One region of the Alcaligenes sp. WGS1538 genome, then DNA from elsewhere that is predicted to be linked to it. Evidence: riboswitches for the same ligand, from Rfam matches in the RefSeq annotation. Region 1 holds a riboswitch; the other holds the start of a gene.
What was found. A riboswitch is a leader RNA that binds a small molecule or an ion and turns the genes downstream of it on or off. The one in region 1 is predicted to bind S-adenosylmethionine.
Positions count from the first base shown of each region.

Region 2: linked by a shared signal. The riboswitch ahead of ACF3ND_RS10670 (hypothetical protein) and the one ahead of ACF3ND_RS01800 (homoserine O-acetyltransferase) in region 1 are both predicted to bind S-adenosylmethionine.

Region 1 covers NZ_CP171109.1:402,226-405,396, reverse strand. The annotation lists gene ACF3ND_RS01810 (muropeptide transporter) at 1-143, opposite strand, end outside; gene metW (methionine biosynthesis protein MetW) at 152-784, opposite strand; gene ACF3ND_RS01800 (homoserine O-acetyltransferase) at 784-2,025, opposite strand; SAM riboswitch at 2,015-2,093, opposite strand; gene ACF3ND_RS01795 (response regulator transcription factor) at 2,295-2,570, shown strand; gene ACF3ND_RS01790 (hypothetical protein) at 2,485-3,033, opposite strand.
Region 2 covers NZ_CP171109.1:2,287,985-2,291,155, forward strand. The annotation lists gene ACF3ND_RS10660 (ornithine cyclodeaminase) at 17-1,069, shown strand; tRNA gene ACF3ND_RS10665 (tRNA-Leu) at 1,136-1,220, opposite strand; SAM-I-IV-variant riboswitch at 1,387-1,480, shown strand; gene ACF3ND_RS10670 (hypothetical protein) at 1,596-1,940, shown strand; gene ACF3ND_RS10675 (siderophore-interacting protein) at 1,937-2,734, opposite strand; gene ACF3ND_RS10680 (PadR family transcriptional regulator) at 2,737-3,171, opposite strand, start outside.

The DNA.
Region 1 (3,171 bases):
AGAAAGCCGATTTCAGTCAGCGAAACATTCTCGACGGTCGCCCAGGCCTGCAGAGTGCCGGACACCAGCGCCAGGGGCAGGCCGCTGGCGAACCCCAGAATCAGCAGAGGCAGGACTCGGGGACTGGCGTAGACATGGGACACGGACAGCCTCAGCGCTGGGAAGAGAGAAAATGAGGGGATTCGAAGCGATACACCGCCAGGGTGCTGCGCCAGCCGGGCAGCACGCGCACCTCGGCGCGGTCATTGAAGGCCGCGCGGTGCGTGATGCGCAGCCCCAGTGAACTGGCCAGGTCCTGGAAGTCCTTCATGGTGCACAGGTGGATGTTGGGCGTGTCGTACCACTGGTAGGGCATCTCGCCGGTGACCGGCATGCGCCCGCGCAGGATGGCCCAGCCATGCGGCCAGTAGCCGAAATTCGGAAAGGACACGATGCCGTAGCGGGCGACGCGCGCCATCTCGCGCAGGATGTGCTCGGTATGGTGCATGGACTGCAGCGTCTTGGACAGCACCACGGTGTCGAACTGCAGGTCGCTGAACAGCGCCAGCCCTTCCTCCAGGTTCTGCTGGATGACGGGCACGCCGCGCCGCACGGAAGCGATCACGGACTCGTCGTCCAGCTCCACCCCGGTGCCCGCGACCTGGCGCGTATCGCGCAGGTGGGCCAGCAGGGCGCCGTCGCTGCAGCCCAGGTCCAGCACCTGCGAGCCGGGTTCGATCCACTGGGCGATGCGCAGCAGGTCCTGGCGCAGCGCAGGCTTGTTTTCCGAAATGACAGCAGACATCAGGCCAGCACTCCCGTGGTACGTTGACGCGCCGGCAGGCCCAGCGATGACGCGATCTGATCATAATACCCCTGCACGATGGCGTGATAGCGGGCGTCCTCCAGCAGGAAGGCGTCATGCCCGTGCGGCGCATCGATTTCGGCGTAGGTGACCTGGCGGCGGTTCTTGAGCAGCGCCTGCACGATCTCGCGCGAGCGCTCGGGCGAGAACCGCCAGTCCGTGCTGAAGGACACCACCAGGAACTTGGCCCGGACCTGTTCCAGCGCCTTGGCAAGGTCGCCCTGGTGATGGCGCGAGGGGTCGAAATAATCCAGGGCCCGCGTGATGATCAGGTAGGTGTTGGCATCGAAGTAGCGCGAGAATTTTTCTCCCTGGTAGCGCAGGTAGGATTCGACCTCGAACTCCACGCCATAGTTGTAGTGGAACTCGCCGCCTTCGGCGGGCGCGCGCTGGGTGCGGCCGAATTTCTCGGCCATCACGGTGTCGGACAGGTAGGTGATGTGTCCCACCATGCGCGCCACGGCCAGGCCGGCCTTGGGCACCACGCCATGCTCGTAGTAGTTGCCGCCATGGAACTGGGGGTCGGACAGAATGGCGCTGCGCGCCACTTCGTTGAAGGCGATGTTCTGGGCCGACAGACGCGGCGTGCTGGCGATGACTACGCAATTTTCGACGCGCTCGGGGCAGCTGATGGCCCAGCTGAGCGCCTGCATGCCGCCCAGCGAGCCGCCCATGACGGCGGCGAACTTGCGGATGCCGAAATAGTCGGCCAGGCGCGCCTGGGCGCGCACCCAGTCCTCCACGGTCAGCACGGGGAAGTCCGCGCCCCAGGGCTTGCCTGTGGCCGGATTGATGCTGGACGGGCCCGTCGAGCCGAAGCAGGACCCGATGTTGTTCACGCCGATGACAAAGAAACGGTCCGTGTCCACGGCCTTGCCGGGGCCGACCATATTGTCCCACCAGCCGCGGTTCTTCGGATCGTCCTCGTAGTAGCCGGCGACGTGGTGCGAGGCGTTCAGGGCGTGGCAGACCAGGACCGCATTGCTGCGTTCGTCATTCAGGCGCCCATAGGTTTCCACGGCCAGTTCATAGCCGGGCAGCACCTGTCCGCTGCTCAGGCGCAGGGGTTCGTCAAAGGCGATGAGTTCGGGTTGCACGGGGCCCACGGAGCCTTCGGGGATCAGACCGCAGGATGGGCGAGACGCGCCGTTGTCGGCGCAAGGGACGGATTCAGTGGCCATCAGGACCTCTTTAGCTGGATTTATGGAGCGCCCGCAAGCGGATCAGGCAAATCGGCGCAAAACGTATAGCGGGAAAGTTTAGCACTGCGCCCGCCCGGCGTCCAAATCCAAGGAAAAGGTATCGCCAAAAATGACCTACGGTACCCGCAGAAAATCCTCAGTGCTTTGATTCAAATCATTATTTTCAGGCTTATCAGTATGCCGGCCGCGGTAGAAATTAGTTACATTGCCCCGATGTCCACCACGACCGCAAAAGGAATAGCTTTACCGTGACGCACTTAACTTCACGCGAGCAGTCCTGCCTGAACTGGGCTGCCCATGGCAAGACCAGCTGGGAAATCAGCATCATCCTGGGCATCACTGAACGCACCATCAACTTCCACTTCCAGAACGCCTACGCCAAGCTGGGCGTCTACAGCCGCCAGGCGGCCATCACCCTGGCGCTGCAGCAGCGCCTGATCAGCGGCGATCCGACGAGCGAGCCAAGCCGTCAAAAAAGACCTTCGCCTGCTCGGCGTCCGGCGCCTTCCCGGAATCCGTCATGACAAAGCCCTCCACCAGCCAGCCGGGCTCCACGCGCACCATGCCCTGCATGCGCAGGACCGTGCCGCCCACGTCGCGTCCCATGGAAAAGATTTCACCAGGCGCGGGCAGGGCCGGCGGCGCCTGGCCGGGCGCCTGCCCGGCGGGCACGAACTTCTGGCGCAGCGAATCCTGGACGGCCTGATAGAGCCGCATCCGGGCCGCCTCGTCCTGCTGCAGCTCCGGCGGCAGCAGCGCATGGCCCACGGTGTAGATCTGGCCGCCGGCGGCGGCCGTGGTCAGGTAGAAATCCAGCCTGTGGCGTTCGAAATCCAGCGGGCGGTGGCTGGTGACGGGCTTGCCCGGCAGCATGGCCGGCAGGTCCGTATGCTCGAGCCGGACCTGGCGCCAGTTGAACTCCGGACTGCAGGCGGTCAAGGCCAGGGCGGCCGCCATCGCGGCCAGGGTGCGCCAGATAAGTCTCATGATATTTCCGTATCCTGTCTCGTGCTTTTGCCGCGGCGGCGCAGCGCCGGCTTTATACTCGCCTTCCAAAGAACCAGTTCCAAGCCCGCCGATCTCATGCAACTTAACAAAGCGGACGGGCTCGGACTACTATTTATA
Region 2 (3,171 bases), 1.9 Mb from region 1:
CAAGGAGAGTCAAACCATGACGCGTTTCATCGATGTGTCCACCATGTCGCAACTGATCGAAACGATCGGCGTCGATACCTTCATCGCCGATCTGGCCGACAACATAGAAAGCGACTTCATCCGCTGGCCGGAATTCGACAAATCGGCCCGCGTCGCCAGTCATTCGGACATAGGCGTGATCGAATTGATGCCCGTCTCCGATACCCACCGTTATGCCTTCAAGTATGTCAACGGCCATCCCCGCAATACGGCGCGCGGCTTGCATACCGTCATGGCATTCGGCGTCCTGGCGGAGGTCGAGACCGGCTATCCGATACTGCTGTCCGAGCTCACCGTGGCCACCGCCCTGCGCACCGCCGCCACTTCGCTGATGGCGACGCGCGCGCTGGCGCGCCCCGACTCCCGTCGCATGGCGCTGATCGGCAACGGCGCACAAAGCGAATTCCAAGCGCTGGCCTTTCACAAGCACCTTGGCATTCGGGAAATCGCGGCCTACGACATCGACCCCGGCGCCACTGCCAAGCTGATGCGCAATCTGGCCGACTACACCGACCTGTCCATCCGGCGCGTCGAATCGATAGCAGAGGCGGTGCAAGGCTCCGACATCGTGACCACGATAACCGCCGACAAGACCCGCGCCACGATACTCACGCCTGACATGATCGAGCCGGGCATGCATATCAATGCCGTTGGCGGGGACTGCCCTGGAAAGACCGAACTGCACGCCGACGTCCTGCGGGCAGGCCGCGTGTTCGTCGAATACGAACCTCAGACGCGCATCGAAGGCGACGTGCAGCAGATGCCCGCCGACTTTGCGGTTGAACAACTCTGGCGGGTTCTGGCGGGAGAGACGCCGGGCCGCCGCAGCCGGAGCGAGGTGACGATCTTTGATTCGGTCGGCTTCGCCCTGGAAGACTATTCCACGCTGCGCTATATCAACGAACAAGCGGAAAAACGAAACTTCGGCGTCAAGATCGAACTGGTGCCCTGGGTCGATGACGACCCCAAGGATGTGTTTCGCCATACCCGTGGCCGCGCCTCCAGCGCGCGCATCCGCCGCGTCGCCTGAGTGAACGCATTGGGCGAATAAAGCAAAAAGCCGGCTGTCTTTCGACAACCGGCTTTTCGAGGAATTTGGTGCCCAGGAGAGGACTCGAACCTCCACACCTTGCGGCACATGGACCTGAACCATGCGCGTCTACCAATTCCGCCACCTGGGCTCTGACCGCTGCTTGTCAACTTTTCAAGAAAAGCGCCAATCAGCTAGGCAGAAAAGAACTATAACATGATTTTCAAAGAAAGCAAACTTTATTTTTCAGGAGTTCCAGTTTTTCACATACGGATACCAGCATGCCTTGCGCCTGCGCACAAACGCTTCTATGCTTATTCCCGTATCAAGAGTTGGGACCACCCATGCCAACCTGTGTACCCGCACAAGGTGGATACAGGATACGGCCTTTCGGCAATTCACGGGATCTGCACAGCAACCCGCCGCCGGCGGGTTTTTTTATTGGATGCGCCCGGCGCTTCCAACGGGTCTTTTAATCCAACTTGCTCACCCGGAAATCCTTCCAAGAGCTAAACAGGAGCGTTTCATGCCTGCACCGTTTTACTACCACCTGACGCTGGGACAGCGCCGCTACCGCATCCAGGCCCGTCCTGGCTGTTCCCGTCTGGCCATTCTCAAGGAACACCAGCCCGTCGTCCTGGGCGCCTACGAACCGCGCTGGCTTGGCTCGAGCTGCCGCGGCGGCTACTGGGCCACGTTCCGCGCCGAGATCGACAGCCTGTTGCTGCTGAACATGGACGCCATCGCCCGCCTGATCGACCGCCACCGCCTGTCCGATGTGGACACGGAACTGGACACAGACCTGGAGCCGGTCCTGAACCTGGACGGGCGACTGCGCGCCCTGCCCGACCAGGATCGCCAGGCAGCTTAATCGTGGTGCTCATGCACCGCGGCATCGCCCTGACGCCAATAGCTGCTGGCGCGGACCAGATTCTTGTCGTGTCCGCGCTCCTGCACCCAGTACTGGCGCAACGCCTTGGCTGCCGCTGATTCGGCGGCAATCCACACATAGCCCCGCCCTTGCAGGACCGGCGCGGCGCGTACGGCGTCCAGCAAGCCGGCCTGCCCGGCCAGCGACGGAACCCAGTTGACGGGCACATGCTCCGGCGCCTCCAGCGCGCCCAGCGTCAACAGATTGCGCGCCAGCACAAACACCTGCACCTTGGCCTGGGCCGGCAGTTCCTTGAGGCGGCGCGCCATGGCGGGCACTGCCGTTTCATCACCGATCAGCACATGCCAGTCAAAGGTCGTGGAGATCAGGAACGAACCACGCGGGCCGGCCACGCCCAGCTTGTCGCCGGTCTGTGCGGCGGCCGCCCACTGGCAGGCCGGGCCTTCCCCGTGCAGCACGAAGTCGATATCCAGTTCCTGCTCATGGGCACGCCAGGCGCGCGGCGTGTAGTCGCGCATAACGGGCTTGGGCTGGCCGGCCGGGAACACCACGCCGCGTTCGCCCAGCTGCGGCAGGCGCGGAACTTTCTGACCCGGATCGGGAAAAATCAACTTGACGTGGTCATCAAAGCCCGGCGAATGGAAGCCGACCAGATCGGAACCGCTGAGCGTGATGCGCACCAGATCCGGGCCCAGCATGCGGCGCGCGGTCACGGTCAACAGGCGCAGTTTCAAGGGGTGCGACACTTTTTGCGTGTCTTCATGGGGCTGCATCTTCACGACTCCTTAGGTAGATTCCGTATCTGCGCCACGGCCTGCTCCAGGATGGCGACGACTTCGCGCTGACGCTCAAAGCTGGCCGTGGACTGTTCAAACAAAGTGTTCTTCAAGGTATGGCGGATCTGCACGAACTCAGGCAGCCAGCCGGTCTGCTCCTGCGCGGCCTGGAGGTCGTCCGGGTCGCTCTGTTCGGCCAGCATCTGGCGCATCCACACCAGCTTGCGGGCGCGATAGGCCAGCGACTGCAGCAGGTAGTCGCACTTGTCCTGCTGTCCCTGCAGATAACGGCGGCCCTCTTCGGTCAGGCTGTACAGCTTGCGGCGGCCCTGTTCCTGCACATGCACCCACCCCTGTCCAGCGCAATAGGACAAGGCCGGATACACCGCTCCGGCGCTGGGGACGTAGCTGTTGTGGCTGAGCTGGGCAAAACG